DNA from 3 places in the Geobacter sp. genome. Region 2 is predicted to be linked to each of the others. Evidence: riboswitches for the same ligand, from Rfam matches in the RefSeq annotation. Region 2 holds a riboswitch; each other region holds the start of a gene.
The links. Region 2 has a riboswitch for molybdenum cofactor ahead of RCH91_RS15500 (aldehyde ferredoxin oxidoreductase C-terminal domain-containing protein). Riboswitches for the same ligand answer to the same signal wherever they lie in the genome.

Region 1 (6,104 bases), on a different contig from region 2:
GTTCGTCGGCTGCACCGAGGGGGTCAGGGGTGGAGGTTTCCTCTACACCAACTACGACTCCCTCTCCGTCGGCCTCGTGTTTCACCTGGCGAGCCTGCGGACCAGCGGCAAGACCCCCTACGATCTGCTGAACGCCTTCATGGAGCAGCCACAGGTGGCCAAGATGGTGGGGGGGGGAAAACTGCAGGAGTACTCGGCCCACGTGATTCCCGAGGGCGGATACAACATGATCCCCGAACTGGTGGGCGACGGCATCCTCGTTGCCGGCGACGCGGCGGCCCTCTGCAACGCCACCGGCCTCAACCTGGAGGGGATCAACCTGGCCTCCCATTCGGGTGTCCTCGCCGGCCAGGCGGTCATCGCCGCCCACCAGGCGGGTGATTTCAGCCGGCGGGGGCTCGAGGTGTACCGGCAGCTCATGAATGACAGCTACGTCATCAAGGACCTGAAGCTCTACCGGAAGGCTCCCCACATGCTCCACAACGACCGCATCTACAACGAGTACCCGGAATTGGTCTGCGGCATGATGGAGTACATCTACCGCATCGAAGGCACCCCCAAGGAGAACCTGTCCAAGCTGTTCCTGAAGACGGCAAAGGAGAAGGTGGGGCTCAAGAACCTGGCGGCCGACGCCTTCAGCGCATGGAGAGCACTATGAACATCGATGAGATTTTCGACTTCACCAGCTTCACCATCGACCGGGAACCCCACATCGTCCTCGATCCCCAGGTCTGCGTGGGTTGCGACAACCGCGGCTGCACCAACTCCTGTCCGGCCCGCTGCTACACCTGGTCGGAGGAGGATAAGAAGATGACCTTCGTCCATGACGGCTGTCTTGAATGCGGCACCTGCTACGTGGTCTGCCACCGCAATGCCTTCACCCGCTGGCGTTATCCCCGGGGAGGGTTCGGGGTGGCGTACCGGATGACGTGATGATCGCGCGATAACTAGGTAGGAGATTTCAGATATGCCCTACAAAAACCTTCACATCCTCGTCCTCCTCCGGGAGGTCAACGACCCCCGCCCTCCCGCCCGCGTAACGACGCGGGGCGCCGGCATCAGCGACCGGGGCCTTCGGCGTGTCCCCAACCAGGCCGACCTCGTTGCCCTGGAAGAGGCTCTCCGGCTCAAGGACAGCCTCGGAGGCGCCGTGACAGTGCTGGCAATGGGTCCCGAGCGTCTCGACGACACACTCCGCCTCGCCTTCTCCCTGGGTGCGGACCGGGGGATCCGGTTCTGGGACCATGGCCTGGAGGGGGGCGATGCGGTGGCCGACGCCCGTATCCTGGCCCGGATCGTTGGTATCCTCTCCCCTACCCTCCTCTTCACCGGCAACCGTCTGGCGGACCGTGGCGACGACCCGGTGCCGGCCCTGGCCGCCGCCGCCACCGGCGCCCCCTGCATCACCGCAGCCGTTGCGCTAACCCTGAAGCCGCAGGGAGTAGAGGCCCTGCGCAAGGGGGACCGGGGTGCCCGGCAGAAAGTCGCAGCACCGTTCCCCTGCACGGTGCTCTTCGACGAGGGGCAGACACCCCGCTACCCCTCCATCGAGGCAATCACCCGATCCCTGACCGCTCCCATCGAGGAGTGGGAACTGGCTGACCTGGGGCTCCCCTTCTGGGAGGTCGGCGCAACCGGAGCCTATCTCACGACGGCGGAGTTCGGCACGCCCCGCCCCGACCCGGTGCGGCTCGTGACCCCGGACCCGCAGCTCCCCGCCTTCGAGCGGATAATCTCCCTTCTCTCGGGCGGCATCAAGGCCCGTGAGGGGAAAACACATCTTCTCTCGGCTGATGAAACGACCACGGAGCTTTTGAGGATTTTTCGCGAAGAGGGAATCGCACCGGAGGCAGCGTCATGATCTATCGCCTGTCGCGGCATGTGGAACTGATGGAACGGGGGGGTGAAAACTTTCTCGTAACAAAGACTCCCCTCTGCGTCCTTCGCCTGAACCGTTCCCTGACGGAACTCGTCAGGCGCGGGATGGAGGGTCCCCTGTCCGCCGCGACCGCCGCCGAGGCCGACGTCCTCGAGCACCTGGCGGCAAAGGGCTTCATGGAGCGGCTCCGGAATGCACCGGAACAACCGTCGGCGCTTCCCACCGTCAGTGTAGTCATCCCCGTCAAGGACCGGGCGGAGGAGCTCAAACGCTGCCTTGCTTCACTCGCCACCCTCACCTATCCCCGGGAGAAGCTCCAGATAATTGTGGTGGACGACGGGAGCAGCGACGACTCTGCAGAGGTGGCGCGGCAGGCCGGAGCCCGGGTGGTCTCGTCGGGGGGTACGGGCCGGGGACCGGCGGCGGCCCGCAATGTGGGGGCGGCGGCCGCCCGGGGTGATATCCTCGCCTTCATCGATTCCGACTGCACCGCCTCCAGGGAGTGGCTCGCGGAGCTGATTCCGGCCTTCGACGATCATCGGACGGCGGCCGTGGGGGGACTGGTGGACGGCATGTGCACCGAATCGACCGTGGACCGCTACGAGGCGGTCATGTCCAGCCTCTCCCTCGGCTCCCGGGAGCGCACGGGAAGCGGCGGAGACGACACCTTCTACCTGCCGAGCTGCAACCTCCTGGTTCGCCGCCTCACGTTCCGCAGCGTGGACGGCTTCGACGACACCATGCACGTGGGCGAAGACGTGGACCTGACCTGGCGTCTGCGGGACGAGGGGTGGACCATCGCCTACCTGCCGGCGGGAAGGGTCCTGCACGAGCACCGGAGCACGCTTCGCTCGTTCATGTCCCGCCGCTTCGATTACGGCACCTCCGAGGGGATGCTCCAGATCCTCCATCCCCACCGCCGCAAGCGGATGGTCGTTCCGCCGCTCCTGGCCCTGCTCCTTGCCCTCTGCGTCATGGCTCCGTTCACCGGGGGGTGGACACTCCTCATGGCCGCGGGGGTCCTGGCGGTGGACGCAACGGTCGTGCGGGTGCGGTTCGCCCGCCGGAAGCTGCCCGTCGGGCTTCCTGCCCTGGTGTCCGGCCGGCTGCGAGCCCTGGGGAGCCTCGTCTACTATCTCAGCTACCACCTGATTCGCTACTACGCCATCCCCCTCCTGGCCCTCTCCCTGTTCTTCCCGCTCTTCGGCCTGGTGGCCATCGGTGTTCTGGGGTGCGCGGCAAAGGTGGATCACGGGATCAAGAAGCCGCGGCTGTCATTCATTCGCTTCACCGGCATCTACCTGTTGGAGCAGGTCGCCTACGGGGCCGGGGTCTTCTGGGGATGCCTGAGCAGACGGTGTTTCGCTTCCTACCGGGTGGTGATTCTCCGGCAGATGGAAGCGGCCGGCTAGAAAAGATACATAGTACACTTTCTCCGAGCCTGCCTTCCTGCGGGGATGATGGTTGTCCCATGGTGTCAGGCCACTGGGTTTTGCCGGAAACGGCAAAGCCTCCCTTTGGAAAGGAGAATTATCGTGGCTGAAGACCACACAATCCAGGAAAAGGGAAAGGAGTAAACGCATGGACAAGATTGCTCGGATCAACATGGGAGCAGCGGGTGGCCCCACGGTAACAGTGGAAGGGCTCGGCGAGTATGCCGGGCTCGGCGGGCGGGCGATGACATCGCTGGTCGTTGCCAAGGAAGTGCACCCCCTCTGCCATCCGCTGGGGGCAGAGAACAAGCTGGTGATCGCTCCCGGCATGCTGAGCGGCACCACCGGCTCCATGACCGGCCGGCTGTCGGTGGGGTGCAAGAGCCCCCTCACCGGCACCATCAAGGAGTCCAACGCCGGGGGCCAGGCCGCCCAGGTGCTGGCGCGGCTCGGCTACGCCGCGGTCATCCTCGAAGGGAAGCCCGAGGGTGACGACCTCTACAAGATCCTCATCAACAAGGACGGCATCCAGGTCATCGTCGACAACAGCCTGAAGGAGCTGGACAACTACCCTGTCATCGAGAAACTGCGGAAGGAGTATGGGGACAAGGTCGCCTACATGTCCATCGGCACCGCCGGTGAGAGAAAGCTCCTGGCGGCTTCCATCGCCTGCACCGACCCTGAGCTCCGTCCGACCCGCCACTGCGGCCGCGGCGGCGTTGGGGCGGTCATGGGCGCCAAGCGGGTCAAGGCGATCATCCTTGACGACGCGGGGATGAAGATGCGCCCGCCGAAGGATCCCGAGAAGTACCGGGACGCCAACCGGAAGTTCGTGGAGGGGCTGCGCAAGCACCCGGTCACCGGCGAGGGGCTCCCGGCCTACGGCACCAACGTGCTGACCAACGTCCTCAACGAGGCGGGGGGCTACCCCACTTACAACTTCAAAACAGGGCAATACGCCGGCGCCGCCAACATCAGCGGCGAGGCCCAGGCGGAACTGGAAGTGAAGCGGGGCGGTACCGCCACCCACGGCTGCCACCGGGGCTGCGTAATTCAGTGTTCCGGCATCTATAACGACAAGGACGGCCACTACCTCACCAAGCAGCCTGAATACGAGACGGTCTGGTCCCATGGCGGGCACTGCGGCATCGACGACCTGGACACCATCGCCCGCCTCGACTTCATGGACGACAATATCGGCGTCGACACCATCGAGATGGGGGTCACCATCGGGGTGGCCATGGATGCGGGAGTCATTCAGTTCGGTGACCGCGAGGGGGCCATCCGGCTCATGGAGGAGGTCGGCAAGGGGACACCGCTGGGGCGCATCCTCGGCAGCGGCGCCGCCGTAACCGGCAAGGTGTTCGGCGTGGAGCGGGTGCCGGTGGTCAAGGACCAGGCGCTCCCCGCCTACGACCCCCGCCCCATCCAGGGGATCGGCGTCACCTATGCCACGAGCACCCAGGGTGCCGATCACACCGCGGGCTACGCCATTGCCACCAACATCCTCAAGGTGGGCGGCGACGTGGATCCGTTAAAGACCGAGGGGCAGATCGAGCTGTCGCGCAATCTGCAGATCGCCACCGCCGCCATCGACTCCACCGGCATGTGCCTCTTCATCGCCTTTGCCATCATGGACCAGCCGGAGACCTTCCAGGCGCTCCTCGACATGCTCGGCTCGTTCCACGGCATCACCATGACCGGCGATGACGTGGTAGCCCTCGGCAAAAAAGTCCTCTCAGCCGAGCGGGACTTCAACACCCGGGCCGGCTTCAGCAAGCAGCACGATCGGCTGCCGCGCTTCTTCTACACCGAGCCGGTCGCACCCCACAACCAGACCTTCATGATGAAGGATGAGGAACTGGACGACGTATTCAACTGGTAGGAAGCATGTGGGGGCGGAGCGGCAGTTCCGCCCCCACGTGATATTAATCCGTCGAAGGGAGAAGGCCTGACCATGGAAGCTCCTCTCACTCGCCTCACCCTCACGCTTCCCCCCGCCCTGGCCAGTGAGTTCTTTCCACTCCTCCAGCGGGGATTTCTCGTCACGGCCCACGTGGGATGCACACTCGAACGCCTCCTCTGCCGTCAGTGGGGAATTGCGCCCGAGTATGTGGCCTCGCGGATCACCACCATCTTCCTTGACTCAAAAGCAACCGACAACGTTAACTCAGCCATAGTCAGGGATGGTGCAACCGTAGCCCTTTCGGGCGCCATGCCCGGACTGGTCGGGGCAACCATGCGGCGTGGCGGGCACCTGGCCGCAATGCGCAGCAGCATGACCCATCAGGAAACCGCCACCGGCGCCACCGACCGGATCGGCACGGTGCGGGTCAAGCTCTTCAACATCCTCCTTCCCGAACTGGGACCCGAGTTTCTGAAACGCGGCCTGCTGATGAGCTGCGAAGAGGTAACCGCCTTTTTTCGGGATCGTGACGAAACCTTCTGGGAAGCGTGCGACAGTGCCGTTCTCAACGGCACGCCGGTGGGCTCCGGACTCCTTCGGGCAACAAATCCCTTCTGCACGGGCGGGACCGTGCGCCTCACGGTCAACTTCAGGTGACAGACATGAACGTAACCGTCAAACTGTTTGCAACCTTTCGTATCGGTCGCTTCAGCATCGAATCGCGCGATTACCCGGAAGGGACCACGGTCGCCGACGTGGTCAGGGAACTGAGCCTCCCCGAAAATGAAGTGGGGATCATGATGGTCAACAGCCGCCATGTGAAGCTCGACCACCGGCTTGCCGAAGGGGACACCCTGGCCCTCTTCCCTCTTCTGGGGGGGGGATG
Region 2 (6,104 bases):
CCCTTTCCGTCGTCAGGCTAAAAATTCCAGAACGCGTCGATTTCCTCGTCGGTGAAGTCCCACACGGCGTTGTGCGGTGCCAGCGGCTCCCTGAAAAAGTCGGGGAGACGATCATCCTTATTGGTGAAGCCGGCTGCCAGGTTGAAGGCCCGTTCCGTTTTCAGGGTGGTGACCCCCAGTTCTCCGAGCCAGTCCGGGGTAAGCTTGAGACCGAAGCAGGCGTTCAGCATGTCCATCAGAGCCGGGACGCAGGTGGGAATGTCCGCAGCGGGAAAGCCGATGAACAGGCAGAGGCCGAGGGAATCGAGCATGACGGTGGCGATCTGCAGGTGCCGGGAAAGTTCCACCTGGCCGTCCTTCTTCAGCGGATCGACGATGCCGCCGCCGACCCCCATGAGATTGGTGGCGACTGCATAGCCCATGGTATGGTCCGCTCCCATGGTGCTGGTGGCGTAGGTGATGCCGATACCCTTGATGGCGCGGGGATCGTAGGCGGGAATCGCCTGGTTCTTCACCACCGGTACCCGGGTCACCCCATAGGCCTTCCCCACATTGCCGGTACCGTTGCCGATGATTCGTCCCAGCGGGGTCCCTCGGCCGATCTCTTCCCGAAGTATCCGCAACACCCCTTCGCCGTCGCCAAACGGCAGTACGCCCGCCTCCATTGCCACCCCAATGGCCACCGATGTTTCGATGGAATCGATGCCGATGTCATCCATGATGTAATCGGCGGCGGCGATCTGGTCCAGGTCCCCCAGGCAGGCATTGGCTCCCAGGGTCTCGATGGTCTCGTATTCGAATCCTGAGGTGACGTACGTGCCGTTCTTGTCGTTATAAACCTGGGAGCATTGAATGATGCAGCCGGGCTGGCAGCCATGCCTCGGTTTCCCCCCCCGTTCGATGATCGTTTCGCGCATGGTCTCGCCGGAGATCTTTTCGTGGCCCTCATAGCGGCCATAGGTGAAGTTGCGGGTCGGAAGACCCCCCGCCTCGTTGACGATGTTGACCATCTCGGCCGTACCGAAAGTGGGGAGGCCCTGGCCGGTTCCGGGATGCTCCAGAATCGCCTTGGCAAAGGCCCGGGCGGCGGCGGTGAACGTCTCCTTGTCCACGGGCTTGATGCCGGGGGCGTCGCGGTCGTCGATGGAGATGAACTTGATCCTCTTCGACCCCATTACGGCACCGAGGCCGCCGCGGCCATGACTGCGCAGCTTGCTGTCCGAATCCTTGACCGAGATGTTGGCGGCAAGCAGCTTCATCTCCCCCGCGGGACCGATGGTGAGTACCCCCGTCTTCTTGCCGAGCCTTTTTTCCAGAGCTTCGACAACGGCAAAGTTTCCCTGGCCGATCAGTTCCGTCTCAACCGCTACGGACACCCCATCCTTGTTGACATGCAGGCTGTACCAGTTGTCTCCCGCAGGCAGCCCCTCGATGATGAGCGCCTTGATACCGAGGCGGCCGAACATCTGGGCGGCCAGTCCGCCGGCGTTGCTCTCCTTGATGGTGCCGGTCAGGGGACTTTTGGCACCGGCGGAAAAGCGCCCGCTGTTGGCGGCGGTTGTGCCGCTCAGCAGGCCGGGGGCAAAGACCAGCTTGTTGTCCGCCCCCAGCGGATGGCAGGTAGGTTTCACTTCTTTTGCAACGATGGTAGAGGTAAGGGCACGGCCGCCGAGGCAGGCCCATTCTTTGGGAACCGGCTCAGTGGTGGTGCTGAGGCTGGTCATGTCGACACGAAGGATCTTGTTCATGGTTCTTCTCCCTTTCAGTAGAAATTTCCCCTAGTCTCCTTTCCGAAAGGGGAGGTCACGCCGTTTCCAGCGTGACCCGCAGGCCTCGTGCCATGGGGGAGTTCCTTTAGGCAAGACGGCTCGGAGACTTTTTCCCGCCTGATGGTACTGTTGTAGCCGCTCCTGCTAGAACTCAAAAACCTTGCGCGGCTCCGCCGTCATGCTGTCGATGGATGCGTTGCCGTGCTCCAGATAGAAAACCTTGAAGATCGGGTTGTCCGGCGTCTGATAGATGCCTTTGAGCATGGGATAGTTGGCGAAGCACTTCTCCTTGCTCCTGATATCCTCGTCGAATGTGATCTCGCCGCTTATTCTCAGCCACCGCATATCGTCAGTGGTCCTCGTGAATTCGATGTACGGACATTCGGTCAGTTGCCGGTAAACATCTTTATTGCTGGCTGTACAAAAATAGAATCTGCCGTTCTCCTCAAACATGACGGCGAAGGGTCTGACTCTTGGTTTCCCGGCATCCACGGTTGCCAGGCTGCCGTAGCAGGGGATCGGCAGCATGTCGAGTACTTCTTTCATGTAACCCTCCGTCCTTAGTGGAACGACAACCCGCCGTCGTGGACGATCATCTGGCCCGTGATGAAGGCGCTGTCATCGGAGGAGAGGAACAGGGCCAGGCCGATGAGGTCCTCGGGCACCGCTTCCCTTTTCAGGCAACGGGCCTGGAGCTGCAGCTCTTCCAGGGGTGGCAGGTCCAGCTTCTTGTTCTTGTCGAAGTTGTTGCCGCCGTCGGAATGGGTGAAGCCGGGGGCTATGGTGTTGACATTGATCTTGTAGTCCCCCAGCTCCCGGGCCATGGAGCGGGTGAGGGCCATGATCGCACCCTTGGATGCAACGTAGTGGGGCATGCCGGGCACCCCTTCGTTGATGGAGGAGGAGCCGATGTTGATGATCTTGCCCCCCTTGGCCTTCATGTAGGGGAATACCGCCTTCATGCAGTTGAACTGGCCGAGGACGTTGATTTCCATGACCTTCATGAACTCCTGGGGTGTACATTCGGTAAACGGTTTCAGCACGATGCTGCCGAAGATGGCGGCATTGTTGAGCAGGATGTCGACGGAGCCGAACTTTTCAGCCGCGGCCTTGGCCATGGCGTCGCACTGCTCCTGGCTGCTGACGTCGGTTTTGATGTAAATGGCGTCACTGCCTGCCTTTTTCACTGCCTCCACTGCCTTCTCGCCGTCAAGGACATCGGCGATGACGATCTTTGCCCCTTCCTTGGCAAGGCCCACGGCGTATGCCGCGCCGATTCCCTGTGCCGCTCCGGTGATGATTGCAACTTTTCCGGTGAGTTTTCCCATGGCTAGTATCTCCTTTTTGGGTAATGTGCTAAATCCGCTGCAAAGTGTATTGACTGGTCATGCTGCCTTGTCCTGCCTGTAAATGGACAAGGCCTCTTCGTTTCTGAAATATCTCATGGCCGCATCGGCCAGGGCTTCCATCTCGTTCTCGCCTGGATTGAGGAGGACCGGGGCGATGAAGGAGATCTTCTTCTGCAGGCTTTTCAGAAGCACCTTGGAATAGGCCAGGCTGCCGGTGAGGGCGATGACGTCCACTTCCCCCTCAAGGACCGCTGCGCAGGCGCCGATCTCCTTGGCCACCTGGTAGATCATCGCTTCATAGACCTCCGCCGCCTTCTGGTCCCCGTCGGCGATCCTCTTCTCGATTTCAACGGCATCGGTCGTCCCCAGGTAGGCGAACAGGCCACCCCTTCCGGTCAGGAGCTTCAGGACCTCATTTTTTTCATATTCGCCGCTGAAGCAGAGCTTGACCAGATCGCCGGCCGGCAGGGATCCGGCCCGCTCCGGAGAGAAGGGGCCGTCGCCGTCAAGGGCATTATTGACATCGATGATCTTCCCCCTGCGGTGGGCTCCTACCGATATGCCCCCTCCGAGGTGGGCAACGATCAGGTTGATTTCGTCGTATTTCTTCCCCAGTTCGGCGGCCACCTTCCTGGCGGTGGCCTTCTGGTTGAGGGCGTGGAAGCTGCTCTGCCTGCTGATCTCGGGAATGCCGCTGTACCTGGCCGAGGTGCACAATTCGTCGGTCATGGGAGGATCGGCGGTGAGGACCGGGATATTGAACTGGTTGCCCAGGTCAAAGGCGACAAGTCCCCCCACATTGATGGGGTGGCCGCCATAGATACCGCTTTTCATGTCCTCGATCATTTTCGGGCAGATCCGGTAGATGCCGCCGGGAAGGGGCCTGACGTTACCACCCCGGCAGGCGATGGCGTCCATTTCGCCCATGGAGAGGTTGTTGTCGGCGAGAACCTGGAAGATTGCCTCCCTGCGGAAATCATACTGGTCCCAGATGGTGGGAAACTTCCTGAGTTCCGCGTCGTCATGCTTTACCGACTGATTGATGATCATCCTCCCTTCGGTAAAGACGCCGATTTTTGTCGAGGTGGAGCCGGGATTGATAATCAGTATTTTCTTGTCGTCCATCGTTTTTCCCTCCGGAAGAGTGCCGATCCCTGTGAACTTCCTAGAATGAATAAACCAGGTCGATCCAGAGCTGATTGGCTTCGATACGGTTTTCGGCGGACACCGGAAGCACATACTTGCCGATGAGGGCAAACTTGCCGCTTTGGTAGCGGGCTGCCGGCCCCATGGAAAACTCGAAATCCTTGGTGTCGGAACGCTTCTTGCCGCCGATTTCATCGTCTTCGAGCCCTTGCCAGATCCAGCCGGTAACGCCGAGCTTCAGGTCTTTCGTCACGGCATAGTTCACGTTGTAGTCCATGTGTATCGCCTGCCCCGTTTGATACCCCTTGAGACCCGTTCCTGGTTCCCTATAATCGCTGTTCTTGGTGTGATAGGAGTACATGAGCTTGGCGCTCACCTCCATGCCGTTCTGGAAAAGACCCGTTACTGCCACGACCGGTTCTATGACAAAGGCATTGTTGCCCGCGTTGATCGGCTTTTTGGAATCGAAGCTGCCGGTTGGGGTGATGATGTCCAATACCGTCAGCCAGTGCCAGGTCGGGGTGTGCCACGCCATGCCGACCCCGAAGTAAACATCGCCGAGACCACCATCATGCCCTTCCACGGTGACCGGGCCCCCTGGCGTATTCACCTTAACGTCAGCCTCCACAGTCAGCAGGGGAATGATGGAGTGCATCAGGAAGTTACCGCCGAAGAGTCCCTTTTCCGATACATAGATCGGCCGGAAGGCGATGGCTGTAAGAGTTCCTTTCCCGTCAGCCAATCCCTGCCCCTTGTTTTCGATCTTTTTAATGTCCATGAAGACGTTGTAGTCGATCAGGTGAAGTCCCGGCGGGGGAGCGGCTCCCGCATAGAAATCGGCCGTGCCGTTGAAGGAACTGGAATTGAAGGCCCAAGCCGCCGACTGGATAAAGACAAAAGTGGCCAAACAAATGCTTGCTATCAGGACTTTTACCGTTTTCATCATTTCGCCTCCTTAAGCCAGATTGATCCCGGATTTGCCCGGTGACAGGATGTTGTTGGGGTCCAGCGCCTTCTTGATGGTGCGGTTGAGCCTTCGCATCGCCGGACCGTAGGAGTCGGCCACCTTGTCCATGAAGGCGGTGTTGGTACGGCCGACTGCCCAGCCGTGCTTGGTGAATACACTGATCAGCTCGTTGAAGCAGTTGTGGGCCCGTTTCATCTCCTCGGGTTTCGTGCGGTCGAAGCGCAGATCGACAACGTGACGCGCGTCGTACCAGAAGAAGCTGAACTCGCTCAGATAGTCGAAGCCGTGCCGGTTGAGGATCTCGGCGGCCACCCTGGCCTGTTGGGCGCACTCGGCCGGACGGGCGGCCGCTGTGGGGGCGAACTTCATGGAGCCGCCGCCGGGGCGCCACCGGTCGAGGGGGCTATGATGGGTAATCCCCCCCATCATGAGCTGTTTCCGGTATTCGAAGGCCGGATCACCCTTGGCCTCCTGTTCGGTGATAATTCTGATCTTGTTGCCGAAGGCCTGTTTGAAGGTGCCGGAGACGTACATCCAGTTCAGCGCCACCTGCTCGGGAGAGCCGTAGACGGCCCCGTAGAGGTTCCAGGCGCCCACGTCGCGGCTGATCAGCTTGCCGGAGGATATGGCTCCCGCTCCCGGGTTGAAGAAGCGGCCGTTGTTCTTCCGGTCAGTGGCGAAACGGGTGGCCGCTTCCCAGCCGGAGTTGACCAGGGCGCAGGCGTTGGGCACGATCTGGGCCTGGCGCAGGAACATGACCGGTTTGATGATGTCGGCCAACATTTCGTTCTTCGGGAATCTGATGCAGAAAGGCTTGTAGCCGCCCGGGGGCGGGGCGCCCATCAGCCAGGCGCCGACTTTAGTGACGATCCC
Region 3 (6,104 bases), on a different contig from region 2:
GGTCATGGTGCGGGTGTAGCCCCGGATGTTGCCGCCGAGCATCATGGCAACCCCGACTTCGGCAATGACCCGACCAAACCCGGCAATGACCGCGGCCATGATACCGAAGCGAAGCTCCCTGGTCAGCTGGAGAATGCTCTGAAAAGGCCCGGCCCCGAGGGTGAGGGCCGTCGGAATGATCCGGGGGTCGGCCCCTTTGACCGTGCTGAGGGTGAAATTGGCCACGATGGGGATGGCCAGGATGGTCTGGCCGATGATCATCGCCTTGGGGGTGAAGAGGAGGCCCAACTCCCCCATCGGTCCCTGGCGGCTGATGATGCCGTAGACCGCCAGGCCTACCACCACGGTCGGCAGGGCCATGAGGGTGTTGAGAATGGTGATGACCAGGCGCTTGCCGGGAAACTCGGTGATCCCCACGGCCACCCCGGCCGGGACGCCGGCCAGGGTGGCGAAGAGGATCGACCAGAGGGCGACACTGATGGACGTTACCACCGCCGTGACCACCTCGCCGTCAAGGGAGAGGATCAGCGCAAGGGCTGTGCGGAAGGTTTCGGCGAGGAATTCCACCCACTCTCCCTATTTCTTGTAGATGAAGAAGACCGGCTCGCCGTGGGCCTTGTAGTCGGCGATGATCTTCTGCCCCTCGGCGCCGGTGACGAAGTCGACCAGCTTCATGGCCAGATCAAACTTCACATGGGGGAATTTCTTCGGGTTCACGACGATGATCCCGTAGGGGTTAAAAAGCCCCTTCTCCCCCTGGAAGACGATGGTGAGATCGGTCTTCTGCCCCTTGAATGCGTTGTAGGTCCCGCGGTCAGCCAGGGTGTATCCCTGACGCTCGGTGGCCATGGTGATGACCGGTCCCATCCCCTGGCCCGCCTCCACGTACCAGTTCCCCTTGGGCTCTACGCCGGCGCTCTTCCAGAGTTCCAGTTCCTTGGTGTGGGTGCCGGACTTGTCGCCGCGGGAGACGAAGGTGGCCTGCTTTGCGGCGATCAGCTTCAGGGCCTCGGCGGCGCTTTTCGCGCGGGCTACGCCGGCCGGGTCGTTTTTCGGGCCGATGATGACGAAATCGTTGTACATGACGTCTTTGCGGTTCACGCCGAAGCCGTCGGCCACGAACTTGTCCTCCAGTTTGCGGGCGTGGACGAAGACCACGTCCACGTCGCCGGCCTCGCCCAGCTTCAGTGCCTGGCCGGTGCCGACGGCGATCACGTCGACCTTGCAGTTGTTCTTCTTCTCGAAGGGAGGGAGGAGCACCTTCAGGAGCCCCGAGTCCTGGGTGGAGGTGGTGGTGGACATCTTGAGGCGCTCCTCGGCGTATGACGCGCTGCAAAGCATGACGAGAGTGGTGACAGTAAACAAAAGCCTGGTGAGAATGTTCATCGTAAACCTCCTGTGAGAAGTTAGTAACTATACCATAAACCGAGGCTATTTGAATATTTACCTCTTTTTGTAGTCGCCGTTTTTTCAGCCGGCTGATCCCGTGCCAGCAGGTCTCAAAGGCATCCGTACTGATGCCTTTGAGCCGGCGAAACCTTTAGAAGAAAAGCTGGGCCTGCAGCCGCACCAATTTGTCGTCAACCGTACTGGCGGTGGCAGGAGGATCGTTGGAGGAGATCCGGCCCTGACGGTGAATGTTGCTGAAGTCGGCCTGCACCTTCAGGTTGTGACCAATGAAATACCAGGACACTGCCCCGGTAGTCTCAACCCAGAGGTCGTTGCTCACGTCCCGGTTCGGATCGATATAGGAGTAGCGGGCCGCAAGTTCCAGGTGTTTCGGGATCACGAAGTAACCGGCCTGGGCATAATAGCCATGGGCGCGAACGGTGTTATTGCTCTTCGACCCGTCGGCCTGACCGAACATGTATTCACCCTGGAGCGACAGGCCATGCCACTTGAAGGCTGCATCGAAGCCCGCGGTATGGAAGTCAACAGATTCTTTCACATTATTGATTCGTTGTGCTGCTGTCGTTATGACCCCTGAGGAGTTGCCCATTCCGAACCAGCCCGGCGCGGAAAGCGGGTCGGAGCTGCTTATGGTTTTGGCGAAGTTTACGTTGTTGGATTCCAGGCCACTCGTGCCGCTACCTGTGGTGCCGCTGAGGGTATTGAAATAATAGTTGGCGCCGATGGAAAGAAGCGGTTTTTCGCTGTTCTCCAGATCGGCCTCGGAATACGCCATCTCTCCAAGAGGGTTGAGCGCAAGACGTACGTTGAAGGCGTTGTCGCTGGTCGACCGGAAAGTATTCTGGCCCACACCGCCATATCCTCCGAGGCTATAGGCGAAGAGACCTTTGGCGACCTTGCCGTGTATTTCGATTCCCGTGTCGTATCCGGGCGCAAACGCCGTCGTTACCGGGGAACTGTCCACGAACTGGTTGTTGGCGGTGGACGTGATCCACTGCCGGCCGAACTGGACCTTGTTCTGCCCGAACCGGAACTGCACCTCGTCCATAAGGCGATAATTGAGCCAGACCGACTCGAGCAGCCCCCCATTTTTTGTCGTGCCGCTGCTGATATTGATGAAGTTCATGTCCAGCTTGTAGGTCACGTCCTTGGTAAAGGCATAGCCCCCCAGCAGAAGCTTGGCCCTTTTTATCTCGAACCTGCTGGTGTTCTGTGCGCTGCCTGAGCTGCTATCGTTGTCGTTATCCTTGTCCAGATAACTATACCGGGTCTGGATCTGACCACCGATGTTAAGTTGAAATTTCTCATCCGGCGAGGTCAGGCTGATACCGTTGCCGACCTTGAAGTTCACCGGCTTGCTCTTCGTCACCTCCTTGTAGTCCTCCTCGGTGATCACCCCCTTTTCCTTCAAAACATCCTCAAGGGTCTTGGCTTCCACTCCCTGAGCCGCCATCGCGCCGGTGAAAAGAAGTGCTGCTGCAATGGTCCTTCCGTCCATGATTGCCTCCTTCAGATTGAATTGCAACGGGGCATGCCCCATGATGACCGATTTCAAATTGTTAGTGCCAGTTCCTATTCCGCGAGGCGTTCCCGTTTGCAGACGGTGGTCATTTTCTTCAAGCGGGCAATGCCGTGGCGGCAGGCGGCAAAGGCGTCCTCGCTGTTGGGGGAGCTGGCGGCCACCAGCGAGATGATATCGCCGACGTGCAGGCACCCCTCCCTTCGGACCAGGAGTACATCCTCCAGCTTCCACTTCAGAAGGAGCTCGGCGACGATGGCGTCAAGCTCTTCCTCGGCACCTTCCTCGAACCGGTATTCGATGGAGTCCGTCGGTGCGCCTGATCCGCCGTCCTTCTTCACCACGGCGTAGTGCAGGACAACCGAACCGGCGGTCTTGTTCGAGATGAGCCCGTATGTCGTTGACGGGTCGATGGGGGTATCGGTGATGACGACCATGAAATGGCTCCTCGTCCTGTCGGCGGATACAACGAAAAAGGCCCCCTTCCTGAATGGAAAGAGGCCCTGGGACGCATGGCAACCGGGGATCTCCTTTTCAAAAGGGAGGCGCCGCCGTTTCCAGCGGAACCCGTTGGCCGGGCGCCGTGAGGTCTGGACCTGGTAGGCGCTGCGGCTCGGAGAGGGTGTCGAATTTTCAGTAATCTCGCATGCAACAGGCCGACCTGTCAACTTTTTCCTTATGGCGGAGCGGGTCTCCGCTACTCTCCGACCGCCGCCAGGGGGGGCTCGATCCGCACTTCCTCGAACTCCATGTCGAGGAGGTTCACGAAGAGCATCCGCTGACGCAGGGATTCTCCCTCGCCGAGGAGGACCTTGCAGGTCTCGGCCACCTGGAGGCTGGCCACTACGGCAGGGGTGAAGGAAGGGTTGCCGAGCCGCGTTTCAACCCCTTTCGGCTCTGCCCATCGGCCGAAGATGTAGGGCGAGATGTCTTCGCCGGGGAGTTGGGTGGCCACCTGTCCGTACCAGCCGCCAATGGCGCCATGCACCACAGGGATTGCCATCTCCCGGCATAGTTCCACCAGTTCCAGCCGGGTGGTTATGCTGTCCAGCCCGTCCACCACGGCATCGGCCCCTTCAAGCATCTTCCGGCCGTTGGTCGCTGAAAATGCGTCCTGGATTGGCGTGATGGTCACGGCCGGATTGATCTCTCTGACCCGTGCTGCCGCCACCGCCACCTTCGGTGCCCCCAGGTGGGCGGGGGAGGAGAGTATCTGGCGGTTCAGGTTGTGCTCCTCGAAGATGTCGGGGTCAACGACCACCAGATGTCCAACACCCAGCCGGGCCAGTTCCTCTATGATATACCCCCCGAGACCGCCGCTCCCGATGACCACGACTCTGCTCCGGAAGAGACGCAGCTGCATGCCGACGGTGATGGTCTGGCGATTGCGCTGGTAGCGGGCGGGCATCAGCCCCAGTTGGAGGATGGTTTCCTCCGCCTCCCCGATGGTGAGGTCGTACCGCTCTGCCGCGTCAGTCTGAACCGCCCAGGGAATGACGTCTCCCAGGGCGTGCCTCTGCAGGAACATGCGCAATTCCATAACGCTATCCTCCGCCCACGAGCGGGAACAGGGACAGGGTGTCACCGTCCAACAGCCGGTGATCCAGCGTGGCGTGCCGGCTGTTGACCAGCACAATCCCGACTTCCTTTTCCGGGATTTTCAACTCACTGGCGATGTTTGCGGGGGTGGCCCCCGGGTCGTACCTTTTCGTTACCGCGGCAAAGCGCCCTACCCGGAACATGGCGAACAGTTTTACGGTGATCTCCATTGCATTTCCCCCGACGGCCAGGCGGCCTGATGTGCTCGGCGGGCGCGGACACTGATGGTGCCCGCGCCCGTATTTCATATGTATTCCGCTTTGCGAAGCATCGGCTAGAAGTTCCAGAATTCGTCAATCTCCGCGTCGCTGAAATCCCAGACGGCGTTGTGGGGCGCCACCGGTTCGGTCTTGAAAAACTCGGGGAGGCGGTCATGCTCCTTGGTGAACCCTGCCTCGATGTTGAACTGCCGCTCGACCTTCAGAATATGCTTGCCCAGGTTCGTTACGTCATCGCCGGTCAGGCTGATGCCGAAACGGGCGTTGATCATGTCGATGAGGGCCGGCAGGCACTCGGGGATGTCCAGGGCCGGGAAGGCGACGAAGATGCACATGCCGGTGGAATCCACGGCCGCCGTGGCGATCTGCAGGTTGCGGGAAAGCTCCACCTGGCCGTCCTTTTTCAGCGGGTCCACAAAACCGCCCACGTTGAGGATGTTGGTGGCGATGGTGTAGCCGGCGGTATGGTCAGCCCCCATGGTGCTGGTGGCGTAGGTGATGCCGATTCCCTTCACCGAACGGGGGTCGTAAGCCGGGATTCCCTGGTTCTTCACCACCGGTACCCGGGTGACGCCGTAGGCTTTGCCAACGGAACCTGCTCCGCCGCCAAGGATGCGGCCGAGGGGGGTTCCCTTGCCGATCTCCTCGGTGAGGAGGCGAAGCATCTCCTTGCTGTCTCCCCACTTCAGGATGCCTGCTTCCATGGCCACGCCGAACATGACGGCAGTCTCGATGGAGTCGATGCCGATGTCGTCCTTGAGGTTGTCGGCAACGGCGATGTCGTCCAGGTCGTCGATGCAGCAGTTGGCGCCGAGTCCCCAGATGGTCTCGTACTCGAAGCCGGAGGTGACGTATTTCCCCTCCTTGTCGTGGTAGACCTGGGAGCACTGGATGATGCAACCGGCGTGGCAGCCGTGCTTGTGTTTGCCGCCCCGGCTGACGATGGTTTCGTGCATGGTCTCGCCGGAGATCTTGTCGTGCCCGTCGAACTGGCCGACGGTGAAGTTCTTGGTCGGCAGACCTCCGGCCTCGTGGAGGATGTTGACCAGCACGTTGGTGCCGTAGGTGGGAAGTCCCTCGCCGCTCACCGGGTGGTCGAGGAGTGCCTTGGCGAATGCCCGGGCGGCGGTCTTGAATTTCTCCGGATCGGCGATGGGCACCTTGGGTGCGCCCTCGTCATTGATGGAGATGAACTTGATCTTCTTGGAGCCCATGACGGCGCCGAGGCCGCCGCGGCCGTGGCTGCGGATCTTGCTGTCCGGGTCCTTGACGGAGATGTTGGCGGCGGTCATTTTCAGTTCGCCGGCCGGGCCGATGGTGAGGATGCCGGTCTTCTTGCCGAGGCGGGCTTCCAGGGC

Region 1: it holds a riboswitch for molybdenum cofactor, as region 2 does, so the genes downstream of both, RCH91_RS20190 (aldehyde ferredoxin oxidoreductase C-terminal domain-containing protein) here and RCH91_RS15500 (aldehyde ferredoxin oxidoreductase C-terminal domain-containing protein) in region 2, are expected to answer to the same signal.
Region 3: it holds a riboswitch for molybdenum cofactor, as region 2 does, so the genes downstream of both, RCH91_RS04195 (molybdenum cofactor biosynthesis protein MoaE) here and RCH91_RS15500 (aldehyde ferredoxin oxidoreductase C-terminal domain-containing protein) in region 2, are expected to answer to the same signal.

What each region holds. Positions count from the first base shown of each region.
Region 1 covers NZ_JAUQXO010000087.1:9,393-15,496, forward strand. The annotation lists gene RCH91_RS20170 (FAD-dependent oxidoreductase) at 1-658, shown strand, start outside; gene RCH91_RS20175 (ferredoxin family protein) at 655-933, shown strand; gene RCH91_RS20180 (electron transfer flavoprotein subunit beta) at 968-1,861, shown strand; gene mftF (mycofactocin biosynthesis glycosyltransferase MftF) at 1,858-3,291, shown strand; molybdenum cofactor riboswitch at 3,301-3,423, shown strand; gene RCH91_RS20190 (aldehyde ferredoxin oxidoreductase C-terminal domain-containing protein) at 3,461-5,197, shown strand; gene RCH91_RS20195 (hypothetical protein) at 5,270-5,875, shown strand; gene RCH91_RS20200 (MoaD/ThiS family protein) at 5,881-6,104, shown strand, end outside.
Region 2 covers NZ_JAUQXO010000065.1:75,343-81,446, forward strand. The annotation lists gene RCH91_RS15500 (aldehyde ferredoxin oxidoreductase C-terminal domain-containing protein) at 18-1,748, opposite strand; molybdenum cofactor riboswitch at 1,768-1,886, opposite strand; gene RCH91_RS15505 (pyridoxamine 5'-phosphate oxidase family protein) at 1,914-2,315, opposite strand; gene RCH91_RS15510 (SDR family NAD(P)-dependent oxidoreductase) at 2,330-3,097, opposite strand; gene buk (butyrate kinase) at 3,155-4,243, opposite strand; gene RCH91_RS15520 (transporter) at 4,284-5,207, opposite strand; gene RCH91_RS15525 (FAD-binding oxidoreductase) at 5,220-6,104, opposite strand, start outside.
Region 3 covers NZ_JAUQXO010000019.1:9,505-15,608, reverse strand. The annotation lists gene RCH91_RS04210 (ABC transporter permease) at 1-567, opposite strand, end outside; gene RCH91_RS04205 (substrate-binding domain-containing protein) at 577-1,386, opposite strand; gene RCH91_RS04200 (porin) at 1,541-2,908, opposite strand; gene RCH91_RS04195 (molybdenum cofactor biosynthesis protein MoaE) at 2,983-3,366, opposite strand; molybdenum cofactor riboswitch at 3,442-3,560, opposite strand; gene RCH91_RS04190 (HesA/MoeB/ThiF family protein) at 3,627-4,469, opposite strand; gene RCH91_RS04185 (MoaD/ThiS family protein) at 4,474-4,698, opposite strand; gene RCH91_RS04180 (aldehyde ferredoxin oxidoreductase family protein) at 4,803-6,104, opposite strand, start outside.